DNA from 4 places in the Congregibacter litoralis KT71 genome. Region 4 is predicted to be linked to each of the others. Evidence: predicted binding sites of a transcription regulator. Region 4 holds the regulator's gene; each other region holds the start of a gene.
The links. The regulator sigma-54, encoded in region 4, starts transcription at its own class of promoters, with help from an activator protein. The targets are predictions, from matches to a motif close to TGGCACANNNNTTGCNNT.
Positions count from the first base shown of each region.

Region 1: glnL (nitrogen regulation protein NR(II)) is a predicted target of sigma-54. The motif match lies at 3,802-3,819, and genes of this name have one in related genera.
Region 2: KT71_RS18925 (SLBB domain-containing protein) is a predicted target of sigma-54. The motif match lies at 5,001-5,018, and genes of this name have one in related genera.
Region 3: KT71_RS05100 (flagellar basal body-associated FliL family protein) is a predicted target of sigma-54. The motif match lies at 1,839-1,856, and genes of this name have one in related genera.

Region 1 covers NZ_CM002299.1:349,766-356,873, forward strand. Annotated here, with positions in the region: gene grxC (glutaredoxin 3) at 1-117, shown strand, start outside; gene secB (protein-export chaperone SecB) at 181-675, shown strand; gene trmL (tRNA (uridine(34)/cytosine(34)/5-carboxymethylaminomethyluridine(34)-2'-O)-methyltransferase TrmL) at 827-1,291, opposite strand; gene ntrC (nitrogen regulation protein NR(I)) at 1,292-2,710, opposite strand; gene glnL (nitrogen regulation protein NR(II)) at 2,712-3,758, opposite strand; gene KT71_RS01685 (Ig-like domain-containing protein) at 3,988-4,584, opposite strand; gene KT71_RS01690 (ISL3 family transposase) at 4,761-5,966, shown strand; gene glnA (glutamate--ammonia ligase) at 6,020-7,108, opposite strand, start outside.
Region 2 covers NZ_CM002299.1:4,185,479-4,192,586, reverse strand. Annotated here, with positions in the region: gene KT71_RS18935 (WecB/TagA/CpsF family glycosyltransferase) at 1-1,069, opposite strand, end outside; gene KT71_RS18930 (GumC domain-containing protein) at 1,079-2,029, opposite strand; gene KT71_RS18925 (SLBB domain-containing protein) at 2,044-4,968, opposite strand; gene KT71_RS18920 (sulfotransferase family protein) at 5,153-6,076, opposite strand; gene KT71_RS18915 (lipopolysaccharide biosynthesis protein) at 6,073-7,108, opposite strand, start outside.
Region 3 covers NZ_CM002299.1:1,087,792-1,094,899, reverse strand. Annotated here, with positions in the region: gene fliN (flagellar motor switch protein FliN) at 1-251, opposite strand, end outside; gene KT71_RS05105 (FliM/FliN family flagellar motor switch protein) at 267-1,250, opposite strand; gene KT71_RS05100 (flagellar basal body-associated FliL family protein) at 1,264-1,776, opposite strand; gene KT71_RS05095 (flagellar hook-length control protein FliK) at 2,140-3,810, opposite strand; gene fliJ (flagellar export protein FliJ) at 3,870-4,307, opposite strand; gene KT71_RS05085 (FliI/YscN family ATPase) at 4,307-5,677, opposite strand; gene KT71_RS05080 (FliH/SctL family protein) at 5,683-6,360, opposite strand; gene fliG (flagellar motor switch protein FliG) at 6,347-7,108, opposite strand, start outside.
Region 4 covers NZ_CM002299.1:3,328,398-3,335,505, reverse strand. Annotated here, with positions in the region: gene rapZ (RNase adapter RapZ) at 1-368, opposite strand, end outside; gene KT71_RS15205 (PTS sugar transporter subunit IIA) at 368-877, opposite strand; gene hpf (ribosome hibernation-promoting factor, HPF/YfiA family) at 904-1,191, opposite strand; gene KT71_RS15195 (RNA polymerase factor sigma-54) at 1,328-2,809, opposite strand; gene lptB (LPS export ABC transporter ATP-binding protein) at 3,157-3,882, opposite strand; gene lptA (lipopolysaccharide transport periplasmic protein LptA) at 3,860-4,579, opposite strand; gene lptC (LPS export ABC transporter periplasmic protein LptC) at 4,563-5,141, opposite strand; gene KT71_RS15175 (KdsC family phosphatase) at 5,138-5,653, opposite strand; gene KT71_RS15170 (KpsF/GutQ family sugar-phosphate isomerase) at 5,650-6,627, opposite strand; gene KT71_RS15165 (calcium/sodium antiporter) at 6,634-7,108, opposite strand, start outside.

The DNA of each region.
Region 1 (7,108 bases), 1.4 Mb from region 4:
CGAACCGTGCCTCAGATCTGGATTGGCGAGAGCCACGTGGGGGGCTACACAGATTTAGCGGCCCTTGAGCAGCGGGGGCTTCTCGATGGCCTCCTGAGCGGCGGCCCGCAGAGCTAGAACCTGAGTTAGAACACTATTTCCTACCCACTTTTTTATTGATTGTTTACAGGAGTATCAGCAATGGCTGAAGAACAGGCAGCAGGAACACAGGAACCGGCACAGCAGCAGTTTGTACTGCAGCGTATTTACAACAAGGACCTGTCTTTTGAGTCCCCGGCTACGCCCGAGATTTTTAAGAAGCAGTGGCAGCCCAAGGTCAACGTCGATCTGAACACGCGCAGCAATGCGATTGATGAAGAGGGTAACTTCGAAGTGGTCCTCACCATCACCGTGACTTCAAAAATGGAAGAAGACACGGCATTTCTCGTTGAGGTTCAACAGGCTGGTATCTTCTTTATTACCGGTTTTGAGCCCGATCAGCTTCGTCGCGTCCTGGGCACCGCTGCGCCGAACATTCTGTTCCCCTACGCGCGAGAGACTATCGACAATCTGGTCGTCAAGGGCGGCTTCCCCGCACTGATGCTGTCTCCCGTCAGCTTCGACGCGCTCTTTGAGCAGGCTCTGGCTCAACAGGCTCAGCAGCAGGCTGCCGCGGCAGAGCCCTCTACGCACTAAGCGCGTTTTCCTTAGGAGCTCCCTGCTTTGCGGGCTCTTTCTGCGGGTCTACGGGACTCTCTCGGGGACTCTCTCGGGGACTCTCTCCGGGGTTCTTTCCCCGGGGAGCTCTATTCGCTCCGGTAGTTTCAACCAGCTTCCCGTGCGGGCCTCAGGCCATGCCCGGGAAGCCCTGTTGACGTAGGCCCTCGTAGAGCACAAGCGCCGCTGCGTTACTGAGGTTCAGGCTTCTGCTGTCCGGATACATGGGCACGCGAAGGCAGCGGTGTACCCCCAGCTCATCCAGAACCGTTGCCGGCAGCCCGCGCGTTTCCGGGCCGAAGAGCAGCACATCCCCCTTCTGAAAGTCTGCGTCCGTGTAGTTGCGGGTTCCCCGGGTGCTCAGGGTCCAGATGCGCGGTCTGTGGAGCGTCTGTATCAGGGCATCGAGACTGTCGTGGGTCTGCACGTGAGCGAATTCGCGATAGTCCAGGCCCGCGCGGCGCAGTTGTTTGTCCTCCAGGGAAAAGCCCAAGGGCTTGATGAGATGCAGGGGGCAGCTCGTATTGGCACAGAGGCGCATGATGTTCCCCGTGTTCGGGGGTATCTCGGGCTCGTAGAGGGCGACGTGGAGCATCTAGGCGTCACCGCCTTCCAGTTCTTTCATTTTTCGCGTCAGGGTGTTTCTGCCCCAGCCCAGTAACTCTGCGGCATCGCGCTTGCGACCCCGGGTGTGAGCCAGGGCCACTTCAATCAATGCTTTTTCAAAGGCCGGAATGGCCTCGCGGAGGATATCCTGCTTGCCACTGACCAACTCCGTGCGCGCCCACTGGCAGAGGAGCTCCTGCCATTGCAGATCCTGCTCTCCCGCGGTCTCCTCGCTGTCACGGCCCAGTTCCGGCGGCAGATCCGACAGGTGAATTTCCCGTCCCGAGGCCATCACCGTGAGCCATCGGCAGGTATTCTCAAGCTGTCGCACATTGCCGGGCCAGTGTAATGAGCTGAGAAACTGCTCCGTCTCCGGCAGAAGAATCTTGGGCTCGCCCCCGAGTTCCTTCGCCGCCTTATCAAAGAAAAACTCCATGAGACGCGGGATATCTTCGCGGCGCTCGGAGAGCTTGGGGATGTGGATACGGATGACGTTCAGGCGGTGGAACAGGTCCTCGCGAAAATCGCCCTTGCGCACCAGGCCCTCGAGGTCCTGGTGCGTTGCCGCAATGATCCGCACATCCGTGCGCTGGGAGGTATGGCCGCCGACCCGGTAAAACTCGCCATCCGCAAGCACGCGAAGCAGCCGTGTCTGCGTTTCTGCGGGCATGTCGCCGATCTCGTCGAGAAAGAGCGTGCCGCCGTTGGCCTGCTCAAAGCGGCCCTCCCGGCGGGCGTTTGCTCCCGTGAAGGCGCCTTTTTCATGGCCAAAAAGCTCTGATTCCATGAGATCCCGGGGAATCGCCGCCATATTAAGAGCAATGAAGGGCGCGTCGGCGCGGGGGCTGTGACGGTGGAGCGCATGGGCTACGAGCTCTTTGCCCGTGCCGGATTCGCCGTTGATCAATACGGTGATGTTGCTATGCGCCAGGCGACCAATGGCCCGGAACACCTCCTGCATGGCCGGCGCTTCGCCGATAATTTCCGGTGTGGGCGTGGTATTGCTGACGCTTTTGGGTTTGGAACGGTTACGCTCCCGTGCCTGGGCCAGGGCCCGCTCGGCGACGGCCACCACTTCGTCAATATCGAAGGGCTTTGGCAGATATTCAAAAGCGCCCTGCTGATAGGACGCCACGGCACTGTCGAGGTCCGAGTGCGCAGTGGTGATGATCACCGGAAGATCGGGATGGTTCTCCCGAATACGCTGAAGCAGCTCGAAACCGTCTATGCCGGGCATGCGAATGTCGCTGATAACGACGTCGGGCAGTTCGTTTTCCATGCGACGGAGCATGGACTCCGCATCAGCGAAGCATTCCCGGGCAATATCCGCTTGGGTCAGGGCTTTTTCCAGAACCCAGCGTATGGATTGATCGTCATCGACGATCCATACGGCGCCAGAATTTTGCATGTCAGTTTTCCATGGGTAGGTGGATGGTAAAACAGGTTTCTCCCGGATGACTCTCGCAGCTGAGGAGACCGCCGTGCCGGTGAACGATGGATTGAGAAATCGACAGGCCCAATCCCGTGCCCTCGGCGCGGCCACTGACCATAGGCACGAAAAGCGTGTCCCGGAGTGCATCGGGAATGCCCGGGCCGTTGTCGATAATGTCGATCTGGCATACCAGACGGTGACGTCGCTCCCCAATGGTGAACTGCCGCTGGGAGCGGCTGCGCAGGGTAAGAGCGCACTGGGGTTGGTTTTCCGTGGCCTGGAGCGCGTTGCCGATAATGTTGAGGAGGGCCTGGATCAGAAGGCCCCGATCGCCCTTGACGGGGGGAAGGCTGGGGTCGTAGTCCCGCAGCACCGCCAGGCGCTCTCCCGCTTCTACGACAGCAAGCTGGAGCACGTGCTCCAGTACCTCGTGAATATTCAGACTCACCAGGGCCGGCTCTTTGTTGGGACCCAGAAGGCGGTCCACGAGATCCCGTAAGCGGTCCGCTTCCTGAATGATGATGTTTGTGTATTCCTGAAGGGAGCCCTTGGGCAGCTCCCGCTCGAGAAGCTGGGCGGCACCGCGAATCCCTCCCAGGGGATTTTTGACCTCATGGGCCAGACCCCGGACCACGGTACGCGTGGTTTCCTGAGCGCTCATGAGATTCTCCTCTCGACTGATGCGCAGAAGGCGGTCCACGGGCTGCATTTCGATGAGGAAGGCGAGGCGGGAGACCTCCCTCATGGGGGAGACCACAATGTCGGCGAAGGAAGGTTTGCCATCCCGGGTATCCAGGGAGAGTCCTCGCCGGACAATGGCCCGACCCTCTCTTGCCGCCTGATCAAGGGTGGCCCGCCAGGGCACGTCATGGGTGTCCAGTTCGCAGATCTTGACGCCGAGGATGCGCGCTTCGGAAAGTTGTAGGAGAGCCTCGGCCGCGGGATTTATCAGGCGCACGCGATAGTCGGCATCCAGTCCGATGATGCCGCTGTTGATGTTATCGATGATGTCCTGTTGCAGCATCTGGCGCCGTGGGGCAACCCTTTGGCTCACTGTGCTTAATAATGAAGCAAAAATAGCGCCATGTCCTTGGTTTTCAGTTAGGCGCCATGGCTTTCTGTTATATAGGCCTTTTATTGATAGTGAGTGCTTACAAGCTTACGTAAGAAAGACAATGTTCATTCGTTGTGCAGGGCAGCAATGATCAGATCCGGACAATTGCACCAAGTCGGTGCAGGATGTTTGGGGTCGCTTAGCGGCCGATGATCGAGGGGCGTAAAACGTAGATACGCACGGAGTCGGAGGTGGCAATAACTTTGCCTCGGGACGTTGTCCTTTGGACCACCAGGTCATGGGGGCCACGCATAGCGCCCTCCACAAACCAGCTTCCCGAAGACTGGGGCTCTCCCCGGGGGCTGCCATCAATGAGCAGCACCAGCCTCTCGGCTCGGGACAGGGGCGGAGTTGCCGTAGCGCTGACAGAAAAATTGCCCGGTCCCATGGCGATGGTGCTTTCGTCGGCAGGGGAGGCAATGGTCACTGTTGGTTCTGCGTCGGCCGCTGATTCTGCGTCGGCGCTCGGGGCCGCGGGCGCCGGTGGACGCATTTCCACGGGGGTGGCGGTGTTAATTTCCTGCATCTCTATCTTCTCGACGCTTTGCTTACCCGTCGTGTCCATGGTCTGGGGGCTATCGGTGAAAACAACGCCGTTTTCATCGTCGATGACTTTGTAAACCTGGCCCCAGGCAAAACTCACGGGCGCAATGGCCACAAGAGCCACGGCAACGGTTATCGCGCTGATTACGCGGTTAGTCGCTGAAAAAAGGGGCGTTTTTTGCGAACCGACCATAGCAATTCTCCAGAAGATAACGCTTACCGTAGCAGATCGTCGGGCAAAAAGTAGCAGATCGCCGGGCAAAAAAAAGGTTCATCGCGTATTAGCGGGATATAGCAAGTAGTAGAGGCGGACAGCCAATCGGTTTAGGTTGTAAGTGCAACCAAACAGCCGACCGAAGGACCGCCGCCATGCTTGATGCTACGTTTCCTGGCCTCGCCTGGGAAGGGTTTGTTCCTATCTCCTCGAAGACTCTGGGCTCCAGCACTTGTGTTATCCATCTCGCTCCCGATCCAGCGCAAGCTCCGGCGTGCGCGCAGTGCGGGGCCTTGTGTCCAAAGGTTCACGATACGCAGTATCGACGGGTGAGAGACCGCGATCTGTTCGACTATCGCGTATGGTTAGATGTGCCTGTCAGGCGCGTGCGCTGCCAGCGCTGTGGTGTGGGCCGCGAACGGCTCTCCTGGCTAGCGCCCCGTGCTCGCATGACGGAGCGCATGCGTCTTCACGCGGAGGTGCTGTTACGACTGCTGCCGATCAAACACGTCGCCCAACTGACAGGCCTGCACTGGCATACGCTCAAGGCGATCGATAAGGCTCGATTGGGGCGCGAGCTGCCGCCCCTAGACCTGAGCCGCGTGCGTTATCTGGTGATGGATGAATTCGCGTTATTCAAGGGGCATCGTTACGCCAGTGTTGTGATGGACGCCGAACGGCGGCAAGTACTGTGGGTCGGCGAAGGCCGTTCTCGCGAAGCGGTCAGGCCCTTCTTTGTCTGGCTGGGTGAGCATTGCCAGCATATTGAAGCCGTTGCAATGGATCAGAACACGGCTATGGACCTGGAAGTGCAGGCGCACTGCCCACAGGCGCGCGTGGTCTACGATCTCTTCCACGTGATGGCCAAGTTCGGCCGTGAAGTCATTGATCGTGTGCGAGTCGATCAGGCGAATGCGTTACGGCAGGACAGGCCGGCTCGTCGAGCGGTGAAGCAATCTAGATGGCTACTACTGCGCAACCCGGAAAATCTAGACGAACGGCAGGCGGCGGATCTCAACGAGCTCTTGGCGATCAACCAACCCTTGATGATCACATATCTGATGAAGAGCCAGCTAAAGCAGCTTTGGTATGCCAAGAACGAACGAGCCGCTCGATGGCGTTGGACGCATTGGTACAACCAGGCTCTGGCAAGTGGGATTGAGCCGCTCAGGCGCTTTGCAAAGAACCTGAAACCGTATGCCGAGGGCATTATTGCCAGTGCTGTTTACCCGCTAAACACGAGCGTGCTGGAAGGTGTGAATAACCGCATCAAGGTCATCAAACGAATGGCCTACGGATATCGTGATAGCGATTACTTCTTCCTCAAGATTAAATCCGCTTTTCCCGGAAAGGCGCGATGAACCAAAAAAAAGCCCGCTGTCCAAGCGGGCTTCTGCGTACTTTCCGTGGGTGCTTAGACGGAGTAGTACATGTCAAATTCCACGGGGTGCGTGGTCATATCGAGGGTTTCGATCTCCTCAGACTTGAGAGCGATGTAACCGTCAATCATGTCGTCGGTAAACACGCCCCCCGCCGTAAGGAATGCGCGATCCGCATCCAGGGCTTCCATGGCCATGCTCAGGCTGGATGCCACGGTGGGGATGGCCTTGCCTTCTTCCGGGGGCAGATCGTAAAGATCCTTGTCCGCGGCATCGCCGGGGTGGATCTTGTTCTGGATACCGTCCAGGCCCGCCATCAGCATGGCTGCGAAAGCCAGGTAGGGGTTGGCTGTGGGATCGGGGAAACGCACTTCCACGCGCTTGCCCTTGGGGCTGGGCTCGTAGGGGATGCGGATTGACGCCGATCGGTTACGTGCAGAGTAGGCCAGCATGACCGGTGCTTCAAAACCCGGCACCAGGCGCTTGTAGCTGTTGGTCGACGCATTGGTGAAGGCGTTGAGGGCACGGGCATGCTTGATGATGCCGCCGATGTAATAGAGCGCCGTCTCGGACAGCCCTGCATAGCCGTCACCAGCGAACACGTTCTCACCGTCTTTGCTGATGGACTGGTGCACATGCATTCCCGATCCGTTGTCACCAACGAGGGGCTTGGGCATAAAGGTCGCAGTCTTGCCATAGGCATGGGCTACATTGTGTACGCAGTACTTGAGGATCTGTACTTCGTCGGCTTTCTTGATCAGGGTGTTGAACTTCACACCAATCTCGCACTGGCCCGCGGTGCCCACTTCGTGGTGATGCACTTCGATGGGCAGTCCCATCTGATCCATGGCAGCACACATGGCGGCACGAATGTCGTGGAGAGAATCGACGGGCGGTACGGGGAAATAGCCCCCTTTCACGCCGGGACGGTGGCCGATGTTGCCGTCGTCAAAGCTGTGGTTGGAGGCCCAGGCGGCCTCCTCGGAGTTGATGGAGTAGCCGGCACCGGACATATCGGCGTGCCACTTCACATCGTCAAATACAAAAAACTCGGGCTCGGGACCGAAGTAAGCGGTGTCGCCGATACCGGTGGACTTCAGGTATTCCTCGGCGCGATGGGCAAC
Region 2 (7,108 bases), 860 kb from region 4:
GGCTCGCCAGGTTAAACAGTTCCTGCTGTGCGCTGAGTTCAATATGTTTGACGTCAGAGAAGTCCAGGATACGAAGCTCCCCCGCGTCGCTTTCTACTGCGACATCTTCGATGACTCGCTGAAGGTAGTCAGCGCCCACCCGGCGGGGTACCGCCAGGAGTGCGATGGATTGCTCCCGTGATGACCACAGCCTTTGCCAGGGCAGGGCGCCTGGTCCCGGGAGTTCAGCAGTGCCGGGAAGAAGGTTTTCCCTGATGCGTTGCAGGATCACGGGTGTCGCGAGAGCCCCCAGCTTCACCAGACCCTTGCTGTAGCGTTTCCAGAGACGGCCCGGATCCTGAAGCATCCTAAAGACCCACTCGAGGTTCAGGCGCTGCCAGATTGCCGGCGCTCTGCGAACCGTGCCGATGACAAATTCAAAGGTGCCACCGACGCCAATGGAAACCGGTGTTCTGAGTCGTTTACGATTACGGTTGAACCAGAGTTCCTGCTTGGGGTTTCCCAGACCCACGAGGAGAATATCGGCCTCTGATGCGTGAATCTCATCCAGCAGTGCGAGGTCCTCATCCTCCGTGTTGGCAAGGTCCCGGCCCGTGGTCTTGATAAACGGGGCGGCACTCCCGGCGATGCGAAGTCCGGGGTAGCGCGCCTCAAGAACGCGACCCGCCTCGGCGGCTATGCCCGCAGCGCCACCCAGTAAAAAAATGCTGAGGCCTTCTTCAGCGGCTCTCCCGGCAATAGCCGGCACCATGTCCGAACCGCACACCCGCTCGGAAATCGGACGTCCCAGGAGACGGCTCAGCCAGACAATAGGGAAACCGTCCGCCGTGACCAGATCTGAACTTCGTAGCACCTCCAGAAGCTCTGGATGGCGGGGACGCGACAAGGCGGTGCCCAGGCTGTTCACGAGGAAGTCAGCATTCAGTGTGGAAACGAGGCGTGCCCGTCCATCCCGTGCTTTTGCCATAGCAATGACTTGTTCCACGGCGTTCTCAAGGGTCAGATTGTCCACGGGTATTCCCATGGAATTGAAGCAGTCGCGGCCGGGGTTGAAGATGAGAGAGCTCATGGTGATTCCTCAGGAAAAGTCAGTGGTGGAGTTGTGTTGTAGGTGCAGGGCCCGGGCGGACTGAAAGCTGGCCCAGAGTTGCATCAGGAGGGTGACGCCCAGCACGGCGAACATCGTGAGCATCAGGGCAACGATGCCGCCGACGAGCACCTTCTTCTTGCGCGACATATTGACGCTGCGATAGGGGCGCGCCGCGGGATCAATAATTTCAAGAACGTATTCTTCCCGTGCATTCGCCAGCATCATGATGGCGGTCTGCGCCTCAATGAGGCGGTAGATGGATTTCTGGATTTCCACGACGTCGGATTTGCGAAGGGTATCTTCCAGAAACGCCTGCTTGCGCAGAACCTCTTCCTGGGTGCGGTTGCGCATGTATTCGTTGAAGGTCTGCACATACAGGTTCGCCCAGTCCCGGGGCACCGTGGGTTCCGGCCAGCGCATGGATACGGTAACGATGTCCGTTTCTTCATCAACGGTAATCATGCGGATTTCATCGCGGAAGCGCGTAAAGCTTTCTCCCACATCCGGGGTGAAGCCTTCTTCCCAGGATTGTGTTTCTTCGGACCACTTGGCGGGATAGAAGTGACGATAAATATTGTGAGTCTCGAGGAAGTGCAGGGTAAAGCTTCGCGAACGCAGGCGCGCCATCATGACTTCGCTGTAGTTATCGCGCGTGGTTCCCATGACGAAACCATGCTCCACGAGGGTCAGCACCTCGGAGGCACGACGGTCGTCGGGGGATACCCCGCCGGGATCTTCGATATCCACAATACTTACCTTGGCGCCTGCGACATAGGTGTAGGGCGTGGTGAAAGAGAGCCAGGCGGCGAGGCTCGCACCCGCGATGAAGGCGATGAGGAGCAGCCACTTGGCGCGCAGCAGCGCGTTCACGAAGGGCATGAGGTCGAGGTTGGCGGCGGCGGTGTGCTGCAGATCCACCGTGGTGTTTTGGCTTGTCATCAGGGTTTCTCCGCTTACAGTACGATGCCGGCAAGAATGGCGGCCTGGGCGAGGGTGCTCACCCAGGACTGGGCCTTCTCCGTTGGATTCATGCGATCAACATTGATAGGGACGTAGATACGCGCACCGGGCATCACGTTTTGCCGGGCGATTTTTCGTGAGCTGCGCTTGCCTTTGAGGTTCAGCACCTCGCCGTTGGCTTGCACCACGTAGGTGTGATCAAGACGGCCCAATACCGTGGAGCCGCCGGAGAGCTCTACGTAGTCCTTGATACTGCGATCTTCGTCATAGAGATGCGAGGTCGCCACGTAGACCTGTCCCGAGACCTGCACGTGATTCGGCATGCGCGGCACCATGAGCTCATCGCCGTTCTCCAGAGCCAGGGCGTCACGACTGCGACAGCGCTGCACCCGGTCCAGGTTTACCACCATGCGGCCCGTCGCTTCGGCGCGCTCAAGTTGCTGTATCACGCGAAGCGTGTCCTGCTTGCCCCCCCACTCGTGCGAGGACTTCTCGTCGTTGCGGAAGGAGTGGGACAGGGAAAGCTCGACCATCAGATCATCCAACTGCTCATGGAGCTCATCCAGGGTCGCCTGCTGGATGTCCCGCACGGACTGGCGTGTGAACTCGGCGCCAAAAGCGTAGGCGGACTCCGTCAACCCGCCCGCGCGTTGCAGTACCTCGCAGAGTGTTTCGTCGGGACCGATGGCGTAGACACCCGGCTTCACAATCTCACCGCGGAGGGTAATTGATGCGGTCTCACTCCAGCCGGTCCGAAGGCTGACCGCGAGTTGATCCCGTGGCTGCAGGGCCGGATTAATCGTCTCGTTGTTGTAGCGCCCGCGAAAGGCCCTTTCTTCCATGGTGCTCAGGGCGCCTCGCTGGGCGCGGTGAAGATCGGCGCACAGGGCCACGAGTTCGCGGGTATCAAGGGACTCGTGTTGCAGCGAGTCATCGGCGATGTTGCGGCGGGACAGCTGCATGCTGAGACCATCGGCACGACGCGACAGGCCCCGGGCGGTACACAGGAGATCGCTGGCGCGCATGTTTTCCACAAGGGGGTATTCTCCCGGGCTCAGTACCTCCCCGAGAATGCTGACAACACGCTCTACATCGCCGTAGCGCGCCTGCTCCTTGAGACGCTGGGTCACCTCGCCGAGGAGCTGACTGCGGGCGCTGTCTTCGCCAAGGAAGTAGATGCGATCGCCGGCTTTCAGACGGGGGTTGTCCTCGCTGCCAGGATTCCGCTGGGCAGCGGCAATACTGAAAGGCAGGGTTTTTAACTCCAGGCTGGGCAGCGCCGTGCGGGCGATGACGCCGTGATTGTAGTCACCGCCGCTTTGCAGGCCCCCGCCGATTTTCAGGGCGTCAAGGAGTCGCGCATTCTCATCAAGGGGGAACTGGCCGCGGTGACGAATGGCGCCGCGCAGTTCCAGAAGATTGGCAGCGCGGGGGTCCGTGGATTGACGGACAATTTTGTCTCTCAAGGCCGCAAGCGCGTCCTCGCGGTTTTCGTTGACGCGAAAAAGACGGATGCGGTCTCTGGCTTGAAGTAAGTAATCGCTATCGCTGCCAGGGCTTTGTAAAGAAGCTTTCGGGGAAATGTAGATCACGGAGCTTTGAAGGCTTTGGCGATCCTCGCGCTCGATCAGGGCAAAGTTCATATCGACGCCGGGGAGCAGCGCCCGGGTATCGCGAAGGAGGCTGGAAACACGCATGCCCGCTTCGAACTGGTAAGCGCCGGGCCGCTCCACCTGTCCGTCGAGTAGCACGACGGCATCGAGGCGATCCTCCAGGGGAAGAATGCGTACGACGTCGCCGGAGCGCATGGGCGTTGCGAGAATCGCGCTGCGGTTCTTGCCGGTCCCGGGAGATTGGAAGTCGATCACGGTGCGGCTGCCACCCTGTTGAATACGCTCAATGAGGGACTCCTCCAGGGAGGCCGTGGGCAGCATGCCTCCGGCCATGTCCAGCACATCACCCAGGGTGCTCTCACCCTGGAGTTCGTAGATGGCCGGACGCTGAACTTCACCGCCCAGGTAAACAATCTCGCCAATGGCGGGGACAAAAATCGTGTCGTTGTGGCGAAGAAAGGCATCGCTGTCGCTCTTGCCTGCGAGGAGAAGCTCGTAGAGATCCAGACGGGTGACGATCTTTCCGCCGCGAATCAGCTGGATATCGCGCAGGGTGCCGGTCTCGGCAACACCACCGGTGGTGAGCAGGGCATCAATAAGACTGGATAAGCCACCGATGGTGTAGATGCCGGGCTGCTTCACGTCGCCGGCAAGGCGAACCTGAATCGTGCGGAGCTTGCCCATGGTGACCACCGCGCGGGCGCCGATCATGCGTTGCTCAAAACCCGTGGTAATCAGAGTTTCCGCATCATCAAAGTTCATACCGCCAACGGTAACGGGACCGAACTCGGGTATGAGGATCTTGCCTTCACGGGTGACCACCAGGTTGTACTGGACGTTACGCTTGCCAAAGAGCTGGATGACGATGTTGTCTCCCGGGCCGATGCGGTAGTCCGAGGGCACGGGAATGCCCTCTACCGGCGCAAAGGTGCTGGGCGAGCGGTTAAAGATGGAGTAGCCAAATTGCTCAAGTTCATCGCTGAGCGCCTGATCCTGCGCGCTCTCGTCGAGGGACAGGGCTTGCTGCTTTTCCCGCGCCAGGGCCTCGAGGCGCGATTCTTCGTCGATGACCACCTCTACGGGGACCGTGATCGGCGAGCTCGGTACGCTGAGGGGCTCGTCCTGGCCTGCGGGAGCGGCGTTGTAATAGGCGCGCTTTTGCGTCACCTGCAGAGGCTCGACGAAGGGAAGGTAATCGTCCTGGGCAGAGGAGGGTGCGCCGTAGCCGATAACCATGGGCAGTATCAGGCTCAGGAGGCCGTGCAGCGTTGGGCGTAAGGTTCTTGGGGCGGTCCGGGAAATCACGTCTCTGTACTCTGGGTTTTGTTTCCCATAACAGAGCAATGCTGATGCCAATATAGAAAATATAGTTAAATCAACGACTTGTGTTTTGTCTTGGTGTTCCTGTAACGAGCTCCTCTCTTACTGCATTGCAATATGCAAGGATAAATTTCGCATATTGCAACGACGGTCGGTGAGTTTTTAGATCTTATGCCGTTTTATAGTCCCCGGACCACGGGGGGCTTGGGATCCCCAGGGATTCAATGAGCTCCGCATCCCGGGCAAAGTGCTGGCGCAGTGCCTGTTCCGTGGCGTGGTGAAGGGGGAGAGGGTCCTTGCGCTTGCGACTGTTCCAGCGCTCATAAAGAAAGCGGATCCGTCCCTGTTGCTGGGGCGGCACCCGATTCCAGAACGCGGCGATCAGGGTGCGCTCCCTCAGCCAGACCCGCAGTCCGTGGGGAACCCGGGCGCCACCGCCTCCGGCGTGCATCACCTCGCCCAGGCCTCGGGGCTGAAAGTCGGTCCCCAGATCCAGAAACTTCAGCACGCGCGTGAGTACACCCCGGGGGTCGTTCTCCAGTTCATCGGTGTACAGAATCAGCATTTGCTCCTCAGAAAAGTGTTGGCGATAGCGCGTGAGAATGCGCCCGTACTCACTCCAGGCAAGATAGAACTCACCCTCGGGTTCATAGCCATTTCTGTGCGTGGGCGCAGTGCCCTGGCGCGCGGTCTCCAGGGCCTCAGGCGTCAGTCTGTCCCGCATCGCTTCGTCAAAGGAGCGGGTCTCGGTGTTGCGCCGCAGGGCCATGCGAAAGTGGGAGCGACTGCGATCGATGGGGTCTCGAAGCACCGCGATGAGGCGGGTGCCGGGCATGAGGGCAGCAATGCGAGCGGGTATCGCTTCGTCGGCCATGTATTGGGGGCTCGCTTTCCCCCAGGTCTTGTTCTCGCCCTCCGGGTAGTACTGATCTGCGAAGGCAGACCAGGCGGCAGCATCGCATTCCCGCTGATGAAAGAAGGGAACCTCTTTCTCCAGGGGCATGCTGACCTCCGGATGCTGCCGCAGGAGTTCGAAGAGGGTGGTGGTTGCACATTTTTGTGCGCCAATAATGATGAAGTCCAGGGTTTTCATGGGGTGTTAGCTCCAAGACTGTTGATATGGCGTCGAACCGCGATATAGCTAAGGATGTTTCTCAGGGAGATTCCGCCGGCGATGGCAGCCGCAATGCCCGGGGCGCCGCCATAGAGTCCCAGGGGGATTGCGAGAACGAGGGTGGTAACGCAACTGACCGTCAGCACGCGAAACTCGAGATGGGCGGCGCCGCTCATATTGAGCAGCACGCCCGACAGACCCGTCGCTGCGTTGATCAGTTGGCCGGTGCACAGCAGCAGCAAGAGGGGCAGCAGGCTCCCGGCACTCAGGCTGAAGAGCTTCGCCAGGGGATCCGCGAAACTCAGCATGGCGGCCGCAGCGGGTATGAAGATGGCAAGGGAAATACGCTGCGTGGCTGCGAGGAGCCCGGCGAGTTCTTTCCGGTCAGTCGTCGCGGCGGCGCGCGCAAACTTCGGTCCGTAAACTGCGGACAGCAGAATAAGCAGCGTGGTGATGACATTGAGTAACTTGTGCGCCACGGCATAGCGACCCACCTCCTCCACCGACACAAGCCACGGCATGATGAGGAAGGGGAGCTGCAGGAATGCGATGTTAAACAGGCCGTTCAACCAGAAGTGCAGGGTCTCTCCCGGAACATGGAGGGCGTCAGGCTTTGCGGGGTTTTCGGTGGTGCTTTGGGAAAGCGGGTCGCGCCCTTCGCGGTCTCTGCGGCTTTTCAGCAAAGAGGCCGTCATGAGGCAAAGTCCCAGGAGCAGGCCGACGACGGCGGCGCTCAAGATGATGGCCTGAGAAACGACAAGGACCTCCAGGGCAATGAGTCCGCAAGTGCCCAGAATCACGAGGGGCATGACGGAGTTTTCCAGGCTCACCGCCCAAAGTGCCTGATTCAGGGCTTTGAGGGTTTCGGCGAAGAGTCGCGTCAATGCGAACAGCGGCGCGGAAACCACAATGGATAGCAAAAGAGCGTCGCTGCTCAGGCCGAGGGACTCCGCAAGACCCGAAAGCACCAACAGCATGACGAGAACGGCCAGTGCCCCCGAGTACTTCAGA
Region 3 (7,108 bases), 2.1 Mb from region 4:
CCGTTCACCATCAGATCCAGAGGCTCTTTCACGCCCCGGTCCAGACTGACGATGGATCCCTGGTTCAATGCCAGGAGATCCTTGATGGGTAACTTTGTACGGCCGATCTCTACGGACAGAGTGACCTGCACATCCATGAGCAGATCCAGATCGATCTTGCCACCGGCACTTGCTGCCGCCGGAGGTGCCGTGCTCTGAAGCTCCTCGGGAGGCTCAGCTGCTACGGCGTCTGTCGCTTGTTCATCACTCATTGTGTTCTCCTTGCCTTAACTTGCTGCGGGAAACAGCAGACTGGCCAACCGATGGAGTTGCACGGCTTTTACGCCGTCGAAACTGCCGTAACGTCCCTCTGCCAGGGTGACGTTGTCGACTTTCAAACTGACCTGCTCCGCCGGAGCCAGGGGTATGACCGCGCCGGCCTCGAGTTCAAGGAGGTCTGCCAATGCGATGGATTGCGTCGCCAGCACACCGGCCACTTCCAATTCAATGCCCGGCAACTCCCGGCGAAAAAAGGGTTCCCAGGTCTGCCCCTCGAATACATCATCCTGTTTCCGCGGCGGCGCAAAGCGCTCTCGGTAGGGCTCCAGCGCGGCGAAGGGAAGCATCACGCTGAGCGCACTGGAAAAATCTCCGGCGCTAAGGGTAAAAGCGATACGCAACAGCATTTCCGAAGCCGGCAACATTTCCAGGCGATCGGGCATGCCGAGGGTGTTGATCTCCCCGGCCTCCAGAGGCAATTTGTCGACCCAGGAATTGATCATGCTGCTGAGCTGAAACTCCGCAATACGCTCGGCAAGACGCAGCTCCGTGGGAGTTAGATTGCTGCGCGCAGATTCCGCGGGGCCACCGCTGCCACCACCGAAATAGGCGTTGACGACAAACGACAGCAGATCAGCAGGGGCGATGGCGAACACGGGACCCGCCAGAGGCGAGAGCGTGGTAGTGCTAACCGCAACGGTGCGCTCAAGAGACGCCACCGCATCAGCAACGGTTAACAGGGAGGGGGTATCACCACGGACAGTGAACTCAATGGAGAATCCGGATTCCAGAGCCTCCCCCAGTGCCTCTGCGTGACGTTCCACCAGAGGCCCGAGGGCGGTAAATTCGCGGAGCAGTGACTGCTCCCGCGCGGCAAAGTCAAAGCGACGGAATTGGCCATCGTCAGCAGCATCAGCCGCCGAGGTGTCGTCGTCAACGCTTTCCATGAGCGCATCGATCTCACCTTCTGTCAGGACGTCTTCACTGGCCATTCCCGCTCCATGATCATTGCAAGACAAAGTTCTCGAAGTAAATCTTCTCGATACCGTCCGGGGGTGTCAGCCCCAGCGCCTGATTTACCGCCTTGAGCGCGTCCGCACGCAGTGCGTCCTTGCCCTCTATGGTTTTCAGTGCCCCAAAATCCTGCACACTGAACAACGTGATCAATCCGTCGCGTATCGCCGGCATATCCCGGGATGCCTGATCGATGGCGTCCTGGCTATAGCCCATAAGCTGCATCTCAGCCTGGACGTAGCGGGTTTTTCCCTTGTACTCCAGGTTCACCAGGAGCTTTTCAACGTCCAGATACAGGGGCACTTTGGGAGCCTCCTCGACGACCTCTTCAACGGCATCCGCTTCTGCCTCGTCGCCGCCGGAGAGCAACAAAAACGCCGCTGCACCACCTCCAAGCAAAACGACAACCGCCACGATGACAATGATTAACTTTCCCTTGCCTCCGGACTTTTTTTCGGCTTCCGGAGCATCTCCACCCAGGTTCAAGTTGTCTTTGTCAGCCATTTGTTCTCTCCCGTGTCATCGGCTTTTCGCTGGTCCGCCGCGCAGGAATACACGGAGAAGACTCAGCAATTGCCATACCAGTGGAAATTTCCACCATAAATACAATGAGTTACAGATACTTGGGGTTGCCGGGCGCCGGTATTTTGACGTCTTAAAATGACCCGGACGTCAGTAAACACACACCCTTCAGCAACCCCGTTAAGGTCCCGGGAAAGATGGTAGAACGAAAGACGCCCGGAGAAAACGATTCCCCGCGGAGATCACCGGCGGTACAGACGCGGGGAGCGTCATGGCGACGCTCAGATCGGCCTGAAAATTAAGATCAGCTGGATTGGGCTTGCGCGAGGGATTCCGGCACTCGGTTTAAATATAGGTGTCGATGCGCGCCTTGCCGGCGTCATAAATCAGCGACCGGGAATCGTCGCTGTCTGCAGCATCGGCGACAGCGGCTTCATCCGCTGAAGACTTACCCTCACCCCGTTCACCACTCTCACTGCCACGGCCGAGATCACCCTGCCCCACGTCCGACTGGGCCAGCTGCAGACCACTCTGCTCCAGCATCTCCCGAAGTCTGGGCATGGACTGTTCAATAGCATCCCGGGCCGCGAGGGTTTCGGCGGTGAACACCACTTTGGTTTGATCACCCTCGGTGGTCACGGTCACCTGCAGGCGACCGAGTTCAGCAGGGTGTAGCTGCAGACGCGCTTCTCTCACACCGTCACGCACCAGGGTCTTCATTCGGGCCGTGAGCTCTCCAGGAAACTCGCCATCATCCGGCGCCCGCGTGAGGGAGTATTCCGGCACGGCGGCGGTCGCTGGCGTAGCCGATGGCGGCGTAGCGCCGACAGAGGGACTGAGCACCGCGGTGGCCGGGGTTGCGCCCGTCGGTGTCAGTCCTTCACCCCGAGGTGTTGAGACAGCACCGCCGGAGATGTCGCTCAAGGTCGCACCCTGCATCTCTGCGACGGAGCGCTGCCCTGTATGCTCAGAGCCCATGCCGGAACGCAACCAGTCTACGGTGCTGCGATTCAGGACATCCGTCACGCTTGTAGGGCCCGAGGCCTGAGCCGTCACGGCGCGCCGGGTATCCATTGCGAGGGCGTCGCCCGGAGACGGGCTCCGGTTAGGATCCGCAGCCTCCGCTCCCGTCAGAGGTTTGGAAACAAAGCCTGCCGTGGCGGAAGCGGCCGTCTCCGCGGTCGCTGCTACCGACCCGTTAACTGCTGCGGTGGTCGCCCCGGGGGTCACCACAGGGGAATTCGAATTAGGATTCGCTCCGGATTTGACCGTCTCTGCAGCAGACACAAGCGCACTGGCTGCAGAAGACAGCTCTGGCGATCCCTGAGACAGCGACACCGGCGGCGCCGAAGTGCCGGATGCCGACAGGAGCTCACCGCCCTTCCCTGCGGCCGCAGCTTGGGTGCTCGCCGTTACCAACCCGTTGACCGCGGATGGCTCCGCGGTTTTCAGGGAGACATCTCCCGGTGTTTTTGCATCACCCTGACCGGGTAGCGGCCATTCACCCACGGCGGTTGACCCCGCCGGCACAGTTATTGGCTGAGCATCCGAAGGGGTTAACCCGGCAGCAGATTCACCTGGCGCGAGGGGCGAAAGGCTGGCCGAAAAGGCCATTGGGGCCGGCGTGGTTTCTCGGGGCGCAGAGGAAGATACAGCGGTAGTATCGGCCTTGGACCCCGCTTCCATGCTCGCTACACCCCCTTCAGAGCGGGGATCGGGCTTGACTGTCGCTGCAGTGGCTTCTGTGGCTTGAGTGCTGGCAGCCTCGCGCGCAGTGCTTTCGGCAGTGTCTTTCCCTTCCTGCGGCAAAGCCTTGCCGGCGGCTTTCTCCGCTCCTGCCTGCCCGTCGGTGCTTTTTTCTGACTGAGCGTCGCGGGATCGCTGACCGTCCAGAACTTTGGAGAACGCGCTATTTTCGCCACTTTTAGCTTGATAATTGCCGACTTTAGCGGCTTTTACCCCCGCAGTCTCCGTGGGAGCTACGGTGAGCAAGGGCGAGTTAACACGGTCTGCCATGACGGCCTCTTCTGTTTCAAACGATCGACTTACATCAACAGAGCAAAGCCTATGCCAATTCAGGCACCCGAATCGTGACGCTGGAGGCTCATTTCATCGCTCTGCTTTTGCTCCTGCTTGTCCGTCTCGCGAAGAAGATCGAGGCGCCCGCGGTTCACAAGCTCATCCACGCTGGAACGTCGCAGACTCCGATCGACAAGGGCCTCCCGATGCGTCTCCAGCTCTGCCTCGCTGCGACTCACCTCCTGATCCTGGTGGCTGATAGCGTCGTTAAGGTTGCGAAGAAACAGGCGGTAGTCCGCCAGCTGCCGGGCATCCATCCCGGTGCTCGCCATCGCCTGAAGACGCTGCTCGTACTCCTGTTTGAATTGTTCGAGCTGGGAGCGGCGGGCGGCAGACTGATCCAGAGCCTGCTGGCTTCGCTGCAGAGTGCCCGCTGCACGACTCTCCTGGGAGCGCGCAAGCATGGCCACCTTGTCGAGTTTATCGAGCTCCATCAGCCTGCCGCTGTTCCATTACCAAGATGTCGCGCCGTGTTTTGAAGATCGCCAAGGCTCTGCGCCATATCCACCTTCTGATGCTGGGGCTGGCGAATGATCTGGCGAAGGGGCTCGTGGGCGCGGAGGGCCTGATCAATCTTTGGATCACTGCCATGTTCGTAAGCCCCAATGGAAATCAAATCCCGGTTCTGACGATACACCGAGTATAGCTCTTTCAGGGCCCGGGCAAGGTCCTGCTGCCCCTCATCAGCAATACCGGGCATGGCCCGACTCACGGACGCCTCCAGATCGATAGCAGGAAACAAGCCCGAATCCGCCACCTGGCGCGAGAGCACAATATGACCATCGAGAATGGCCCGGGCGGCGTCGGCAATGGGGTCATTGTGATCATCACCCTCCACCAGCACGGTATATACCGCGGTGATGGACCCCTCGGGACCGTTCCCTGCCCGCTCCACCAGATTAGGGAGCAAGGAAAACACCGACGGCGGATAACCCTTGGATACCGGGGGTTCTCCAACAGCCAGTCCGATCTCCCGCTGCGCCTGAGCGAAGCGGGTGAGGGAATCCATCAGCAGGAGCACATCACGGCCCTGATCGCGGAAATATTCGGCAATCGCCGTGGCGCGCCAGGCGCCATGCACCCGCATCAACGGCGGGTAATCCGCAGGCGTTGCAACAACGATAGCCCGGGCGAGCCCCTGGGGCCCCAGAATATCCTCGATAAATTCCCGTACCTCGCGACCCCGCTCTCCCACCAGGCCCACGACAATGACATCGGCCTCGGTGTGGCGGGTCATCATGCCCAGGAGCGTGCTTTTGCCGACACCACTGCCCGCGAAGAGCCCCAGGCGCTGGCCCTTGCCCATGGTCAGAAAGGCATTGATAGCTCTGACACCCACGTCCAGAGGTTCCCGAATGGGGCGACGGTCCAGGGGGTTGAGTGCTTTTGCCCGCAAGGCCACGCTGTGGCTGCAATGGGGCGCAGGCCCACCATCAAGATAACGACCGGCGCCGTCGATGACCCTGCCAAACAGCTGTTCGTCAACGGCAACGGTCGCGCGCTCGCCCAGGGGCTGCACCCGCGCGCCGAGCTGCAGGCCCGACACATCGCCCTCGGGCATGAGCACCAACCTTCCCTCGGCAAAGCCGACAATTTCCGTGTCCACCACGGTACTGCCACTCACCACGCGACAGCGCTCGCCAATGGCGCCATCACAGCCCTCTGCTTCGAGCTTCATGCCGACCATACGCATAAGCCGACCTTCACAGAGAAGCTTCGGCGCGTGCACATGAGCAGCGAGGGTGTGCAGTCGCTGCCCCACGCGCTGTTGCTGTAGCTGACGATGGGTCAGGCCCGAGGACATGCCTCTCACATCTCCTCGGACGAGAGATCGGGAGAGGCACTCTCTCTGACGGTTGCCGCCTGCGGCGTATCCTCCAGTTCCTCGGGAACCCCGGCATCGGCACGGAGCGCTCCCAGGGCAGCCTCGATGCGCGATTCCACGGACGCATCGACAAAACTGTGTCCGGCGCGAAGCTGCAATCCCCCGCGCTGCATACCCGGACTCTCATGAACTGTGAAGCGCTCATCCGTGACCAGGCCCAGGTCCCGGCAAAGCGCCGCATCCTCGGGGTTCAGGCGCAACTCCACGGGTACCGACACGGACCCGAGAGCCGCCAGAGCATCGGCCAAAACCTGCTCTATATCCACGCCTGCTTCCAGCTCCCGGCGAACCACCGCCCTCGCTACGCGCTCGGTGATCGCAAGAAGCTCCCTGAGGAGCACCGCATCCGTATCCTCAAAAGGTGCTGCCATGGCGTCCAGGAGCGCGCGCAGCTCGCCGACAATACTCTCGGCCTGGGCCCGCCCGGCGGCAAGACCTTCGGCGTAGCCTTTATCAAAACCCTTACGACGTTCCGCCTCTTCGTCAATCGCTGCGGCCTGCGCATTCGCCGCGCGCGCCCCGGGGGCTCCCGCCTGTGACAGGGCGTCGAGCACCGACGGTGACCAGCGGTCCCCGGCCTGATCGGACTCAGACAAAGTCATCTCCGCCCTTGCCAATCATAAGCTCGCCTTCGTCTGCCAACTGTTTGGCGGTACCCAGAATTTCCTTTTGCGCCGCCTCTACCTCCGCAAGCTTCATGGGACCTTTTGCCTCCAGGTCCTCGCGGAGCATATCGGCGGCCCGGGACGACATATTCCCAAAGAATTTTTCCTGCAATTCGTCATCAACGCCTTTCAGTGCAACGACCAGGGTATCTACGGAAATTTCCCGAATAAGGCGCTGCATACCGCGATCATCCAACGCCGCGAGATCATCAAAGACAAACATCAGCTCGGCGATTCTGTCGGTAATTTCCGCATCGTTTTCGCGCAGGGATTCCATGACCGAGGCTTCGAGATCCGCATGCACGTTATTCATGATGGCGGCGGCACTGGTCATACCATTGACCGCGCGGGGTGGCGTCTTGGAGGCGCGACCGAGTTGCTTTTCAAGCACCTTATCCAGCTCCTCCATGGCCGCCGGATCGATCATCTCAAGCCTGGCAATGCGCAGCACAAGATCCGAACGAATCCCTTCGGGAAGCTCCCCAAGAACCTCGGCAGCCTGCTCCTCTTCCAGGGAAGCCAGGACAATCGCCATAATCTGGGGATGCTCTTCCATGATGATGTCCGCAACACTGCCGGCATCCATCCATCGGAGAGCCTCGATCCCGCGGGTTTTTGCTTTGCCAGGCATCACCTTGGAGAGCATGCTGCGGGCTTTTTCTTCCCCCAGAGCCTGTACCATCAC
Region 4 (7,108 bases):
TCATAGCGTATGGCCTCGGCCAACGGTAGTTTCTGGTTGGTCAGGGGGTGGCGTCGCCGGGTCTCGCTGAAACGCTTGATCAGGGTGGCTTCATCGGCGTCCAGATAAAGAATCCGCGGCTGCACCGACTCCGGCAGGGAGGCCAGGGCAGCATTAAAGCCCTGAAGGTCACGAAAAGCGTTGCGCGCGTCAATGCACACGGCAATGCCCCGAAACTGTTCCGGGAGGCCCGGTCCCGTCTCCCGCACAAGGGCGGGGAGGAGGGAAGCGGGGAGGTTGTCGATGGCGTAAAAACCCTCGTCCTCCAGCTGGTGCAGGGCGGTACTCTTCCCGGATCCCGAACGACCACTGATGATGATCAGGTCCACTAGGCGCTGCCTGCGGTCCAGTTTGTCGCCGTGTTAAACAGCTCTTCGTTGCTGCCGCAGTGGCGAAGGGCCTCCCGGAAGTCCGCCTGGGAGAAAAGCCGCGCCAGATCTGCGAGAAGGTTTAAATGCTCCTGGGTCGCCTCGCTGGGTACCACCAGGGCAAAGAGAAGATCCACATCTTCATCATCCGGCGCATCAAAGTCCGCACCGCTGGACAGGGTCAGGAGCACGCCGCAGGGCGTCTCACAGTCCCTGAGACGGCAGTGAGGTATCGCGATGCCATTGCCCAGAGCGGTGCTTCCCAGTTTTTCCCGTGCCAGCATGCCGGCGACCAGCTCATCCGGGTGGAACTCATCCCGGTCACTCCCCAGTACCTCCGCAACCAGGTCAAAGAGGTGCTTCTTGCTGCCCCCGGGTATGCGGCACAGGCTGCGTGCCGGCGTGAGCAGATCGCTGACGCTGTTGGCGGCGTGGGGTGTTTCCGGGCTCATGGTCGGGATTGCTGACATGGGTAATTCAAAAAGCTCCCTGGCGTTTAGTGGGGTCGGTTCTTTTCCTTGTGCTTGATCAGCTGTCGATCAAGCTTGTCCACAAGGGCATCAATGGCGGCATACATATCTTCCGAGTCAGCGGAGGCAAACAGATCCTTGCCGGCGATATGCACCGTGGCCTCTGCTGTCTGTACCATTTTCTCCACGATGAGTGTCACCTCGGACTTGCTGATCTGACTGTAGTGCCGCTGCAAACGTTCGAACTTTGCTTCTACGTACTCCCGCAGGGCATCGGTGACTTCGACGTGGTGTCCGCTGATTACTATTTGCATGCGCTTCTCCTTTTTCTTTCTTTCCGCTGGGTGTTTTGCAACGTTCTTGTCTTTCTGTCGTTGGATCTTTCCTTGAATCGATCTTTATACGGCTTGGCGAGCGTCACGCCGCAGCGCGCAGGGGCTACCGCCATGTTTATACAAGCCGCTTGCGCTCGTTGGACGGTGGAATGGTGAGGCTATCCCGGTACTTGGCGATGGTCCGCCGGGCGACCTGAATGCCCTGACCCTCGAGTAGTTCCGCAAGCTTGCTGTCGGAGAGCGGTTTGCGGGGATTTTCCGCGGCCACGAGTTTTCGGATGAGAGCACGAATGGCCGTGGAGGAGCAGGCGCCACCACTGGTGGTGGCCACATGACTGGAAAAAAAGTATTTGAGTTCAAAGATGCCCCGCGGCGTGTGCATATATTTACGCGTCGTTACACGGGATATGGTCGATTCATGCATTTCCACGGCCTCCGCGATGTCGTGCAATACCAGGGGCTTCATGGCCTCTTCCCCGTACTCCAGGAAGTTCCGCTGGCGCCTCACTATTTCTGTAGACACCTTCATCATGGTTTCGTTTCGACTCTGGAGACTTTTCAGAAACCATTTGGCCTCCTGAAGATTGTCCCGAAGGTAGCTGTTATCAGCGCTGTTGTCGGCGCGCTTGATCATGCCGGCGTAGTAGTCGTTGATCCGCAGTCGCGGCGCGGTGTCGGGGTTCAGCTCTACCACCCAGCGGCCCTCCTTGCGGCTGACATAGACATCGGGAACGATGTACTCCGTATCGTCGTCCCCAAACTGCTTGCCGGGCAGAGGGTCCAGGGAGCGCACGAGAGTCAGGACGCCGCGAAGATCATCTTCCGAAAGTTTCATACGGCGCATGATCTGTGCGTAGTCGCCGCTGCTCAGTTGATTGATGTGACGGTTGATCAAAATCTTTGCCTGATCCAGCCAGGGTGTCTGGGGATCGAGCTGTTTGAGCTGCAACTGCAGGCATTCCTGCAGGTCCCGGGCGAACACTCCCACGGGCTCAAACTGCTGGAGGGCGTGGAGGACGGCGGTGACCTCCTCTTTTTCGATCTCAAGTTCCGGCGGGAAAAGTTCAAGAAGATCTTCGACGCTGCTATTGAACCTGCCGTTGGCATCCGTGGCATCGATGATGGCCAGGGCCACGATGCGGTCACTGTCGGACAGGCGGGTGAGATTGAGCTGCCACCGCAAGTGATCCTGCAGACTCTCGCTGCCCCGGTTGCGGCTGTCGAAGTCAAAGTCCTCACCGGCACCTTCGGATGGGGGAGGTGCGCTCGAGGGAAGGATGTCCTCCCACTGCGTATCCACGGGCAGGTCTTCGGGCATGTTCGCCTCGAATTCTCCCTCGGCGGAGGCTTCGTCGACGTTGGCGCTCCGTTCAGGGTTGTCCATGGGGCCTTCGTGATTGCCGGAGTCTTCGCGGTCGGGTTTTTCCGGGGTATCGGCTTGCTCCTCTTCCACCTCGAGCATGGGGTTTTCCTGCAGCGCCTGTTCGATTTCCTGCTGTAAATCGAGGGTGCTCAGTTGCAACAGCCGAATAGCCTGCTGCAACTGCGGTGTCATCGTCAGCTGGTGACCGAGCTTGAGATGTAGTCCCTGCTTCATAGCGCGTCAGTCCTGCCCTATTGCGCTACGCACCGATGGTCTTGTGCCATCTGGGTGCGCTCTTACGCGCGCTCTGACCCGATTCGGGCCCGCGCGCATCCCCACGGTGAGACAGTGCATTGCTGTCCAATAGACCTGAGTGTAGGCCTGCACCGAGGTCCGTGCAACGCCTTGGCTCGCTTATTGCATTATGGTAATGAAAAATAATGAAACGTGGTGGAAGAATAGTGCAGATTGCTTGAGGGCAGTGGAGGGCAGTGGAGGGCAGTGGAGGGCAGTGGAGGGCAGTGGAGGGCAGTGGAGGGTAGCCGGATGGGTAACGCCCAGCGGCATAGCGCACCGGGCAGCTAGAGGCGAAAATTCTCGCCGAGATAGGTCTTGCGCACCTTGGCGTTTTCTAGAACGTCCTGAGGGCTGCCCTGGGCAATGATGTGGCCCTCGCCCACAATAAATGCGGTTTCGCAGATATCCAGTGTTTCCCGCACATTGTGGTCCGTAATCAGAACACCGATGCCCCGGGTCTGGAGGTGGCGGATGATGTTCTTGATGTCGCCCACAGAGATGGGGTCCACGCCGGCAAAGGGTTCATCCAGGAGAATGAACTTGGGCTCCATGGCCAGAGCCCGGGCAATCTCTACGCGACGGCGTTCGCCGCCGGAAAGTGCCTGACCAAGGCTGTCCCGGAGATGGCCGACATGAAACTCCTCAAGGAGCTCGTCGCGGCGCGTCCGGCGCTCCGCACGGCTCAGGTCTTTGCGGGTTTCCAGAATAGAGAGGATATTGTCGCCAACGCTCATGCGGCGGAAGATGGAGGCTTCCTGAGGCAGGTAACCGATACCGCGGCGGGCCCGCTCGTGCATGGGCAGGGCGGTAATACTTTCATCGTCAATCAGAATGTCACCGCCGTCCGAGGCCACGATGCCCACGATCATGTAGAAGCAGGTGGTTTTTCCCGCACCATTGGGGCCCAGGAGTCCCACGACCTGGGCGCTCTGTACCTCAATACTCACGTCCTTGACGACGGCCCGGCCACGGTAGGCTTTTGCAAGACTACGGGCTGTCAGGGTCGCCATCGACGCCTCCCCGGGGATTCTGCCCACTCTCGCCCGGCCCGGGCTCGCTTGCCGGTGCTTCGCTGTTCTTATCGTTGCTGTCCTTTTTATCGCCAGAGTTGTCGTCACCGTCGCGGGTCTCCGCTTCGATGACCGCGGCGGGGATAATGACCTGCACCCGTCCACTGGCATCTTCCGGGGCCGCGTCGGCGCGGACGCGCTGCTCGGCCATGAAGTAGTCGATGGAATCGCCGCTCACCACGGCGCCGTCCTGCTCGATGACCGCGGCTTCTCGCAGTTGCACCCACTCGCGGGACTTCTCGTACACAATGCGGCCGGCGCTTGCGGTGACGAACCCCTTGTCGATCTCCGGCTGCTGGCGCAGGGTCGCGGGCTCACCGACAGCGATGATGCGATCGGCGGCCTCACTGTCGTGAAATATCGTGATCTTGTCCGCACGGATGTGCAGGCTGCCCTGCTTCATGACCACGTCGCCGCTGTACACGGTGAACCCCGCGCGCTCATCCCGCACGGCGCGGGCAGCGGTGATTTCAATGGACTGCAAACGATCTTCGGGGAGCGCCAACGCAGGGTAAGAGCCCAAGGCGCCGATGATCATGGCACAGCGCGCCAGGATAGCGCAGAGCCTGCGCAGCAGCACGGCGTACCCCTGCCGGGCGGTCGAGGATTCGACTTTTACGTCAGCTTTGGGGGACATAGACCGTCCTGACAGCGCCGCTGAGAGACGCGACCTGGGCCCTTAGGTTGATGTAGATCTGGTCTGCCACGGTTTCGTTGTCACCCTGCCAGATGCGCACACTGGCGGTGCTTCGCGCGGCCTGTTTGGGCATGTTGATGATCATGCGTTCCGTGAGAAATTGCACGTTCTCTACGTCGTATTGGAGCCGCACGTCGCCGTTCAGCACCAGGACTTCAGTCTCCTCGCGCAGCTGCCCCTCCCGGGCGTTAGCCACCCACTCGCCGTCGGTGCTGTAGTTGTGCCGTTTGGGTTCATCGAGTTCGACGATGCCCTCACCGGGAAAGCGTCGCAGATTCAACGCTTCGGTGCTGCCCTGACGGACGCCATGGACATCGAAGTCATCAACGGCAACCTGCGTGGCATAACTCTCGGGCACACGCGCAGGGACCATGGGGGCCACACTTTCTTTGATGAGCGTCGGCGAGGGCGAAAGGGTGGTGTACACCAGCAGCGCCGCCGACAGGAGTAGGGGAATGGACAGTCGTTTTCGGACCCGACGACGCCCCTTGGTAGCGGTCATTCGAAGGCGGCTTCGGCGGCATGGAGCTGGCCGCGGGCGCTGAGGAGTGTTTCGCAGGCCTCGCGAACCGCGCCATGCCCCCCCGGTTGTTTTGACTGCCAGTCGGCCGCCTTGAGGAGGGCGTCGCTGGCATCGGCGACCGTCAGGCCCAGGCCTGCGGCCCGCACCGCCCCGAGGTCGGGAAGATCGTCTCCCATGTAGGCGCACTCGCTGAGCTTCAGTCTCCGCGCTTCAGATAACTCTTTTAGAGCTGAGAGCTTGTCCTCGCGTCCCTGAATAATGGTTTCTATGCCCAGTTCTCTTGCGCGGCGGTCAACGATATGGGACTGCCGTCCGGTGATAATGGCGACTTCGACGCCTGCGCCCTGAAGGAGTTTGATTCCCAGGCCATCTTTGATATTGAAAGACTTCAGCTCCTCACCGTCATTGCCGTAGGTAATGCGGCCATCGGTCAGCACGCCGTCGACGTCCAGGGCGAGCAACTTTATGCTCCGGGCCGTTGCGGGATTCATGCAATACCCGCCTCTAGCAAAGCGAGAAGGTTGACCACGCCCGCGATCTCCTGCTGCTCATCCAGCACCACGAGGGCGCTGATATGACGCTCTTCCATAATGCGCAGGGCCTCCGCGGCGAGCATGCCCGTGTGTACCGTGGCCGGGGAGCGGGTCATGATGTCGCCGATACGCGTGCCCTTGATATCCACCTGCTCATCCAGGGCCCGTCGCAGGTCGCCGTCTGTAAATACGCCAAGGAGCCGGTCGCTGTCCGCGGCGACGACGGTGGTCATGCCCAGGCCTTTGGCACTGATTTCCAGAAGTGCATCGGACAGGGGCGTCGCTTCCGAAACCTTCGGAATACCTTCTCCCTGGCGCATCACATCATCAATTTTCAGCAGCAGCTTGCGCCCCAGGGCGCCGCCGGGGTGGGAAAAAGCAAAGTCCTCTGCGGTGAACCCCCGGGCCTCCAGTAGTGCGATGGCCAGGGCATCGCCCATGACCAAAGCCGTGGTCGTGCTGGAGGTGGGGGCGAGATCCAGGGGGCAGGCCTCCACGGCGACGCCGGTATTAATATGGGCATCAGATGCCTTGGCCAGAGCCGAATCCGGCGCGCCCGTCATGCTGATCAAAGGGATGCCCAAACGCTTGAGCAGGGGGATGAGCATCAGCACTTCGGGGGTGGTTCCACTGTTGGACAAGGCGATAACGCAATCGTCGGCGGTAATCATGCCCATATCGCCGTGGCTCGCTTCGCCCGGGTGCACAAAAAACGCCGGCGTGCCCGTGCTCGCGAGGGTGGCGGCTATTTTTCCGCCCACATGACCGGATTTGCCCATGCCCGTGACGACCGTGCGACCTGGCACCTTGAGAATGAGCTCGCAGGCGCGCTCAAACTCTTCACCCACGCGGGCCTCGAGAGCCGCAACGGCCTCGACTTCCATACGGATGGTGCGCTGTGCTGAGAGCAGGTAGCGGGCAGGATCGGTCATATCAGTCTACAAGCTGGTGTAAAGCCCGTAATAGTACAGCGCATAACCCAGGCAGAACAGCGTGCCCACGGCCCGGCCCAGGTAAGAGTATCCGGGTTTTGCACGGCTCGATCGAAGACCGTGATAGGCGGCAGCTGCCATAAGGATAGTGGCGATACACATGGCACCGTAGTCACGGAAAAGAAAGTTATGGGGCAATTGCTCCGGCGCCAGCAATCCCGGCATGGCCATGACGGCAAGGAGGTTAAACAGGTTGGAACCCACGATGTTACCAATGGCAATCTCTGCGTGTCCGCGAAGGGCGCTGGCCAGGGTGGCTGCCAGCTCGGGCAGGCTCGTGCCCACGGCCACAATGGTCAGCCCGATCACCAGCTCAGGTACGCCAAACTGCGTCGCGATGGCGCTGGCGCCCCACACCAGCGCTTTTGAGCTACCCACCAGCAGGACCAGACCGATGGCAAAGGAAATCCAGGCTTTAGCG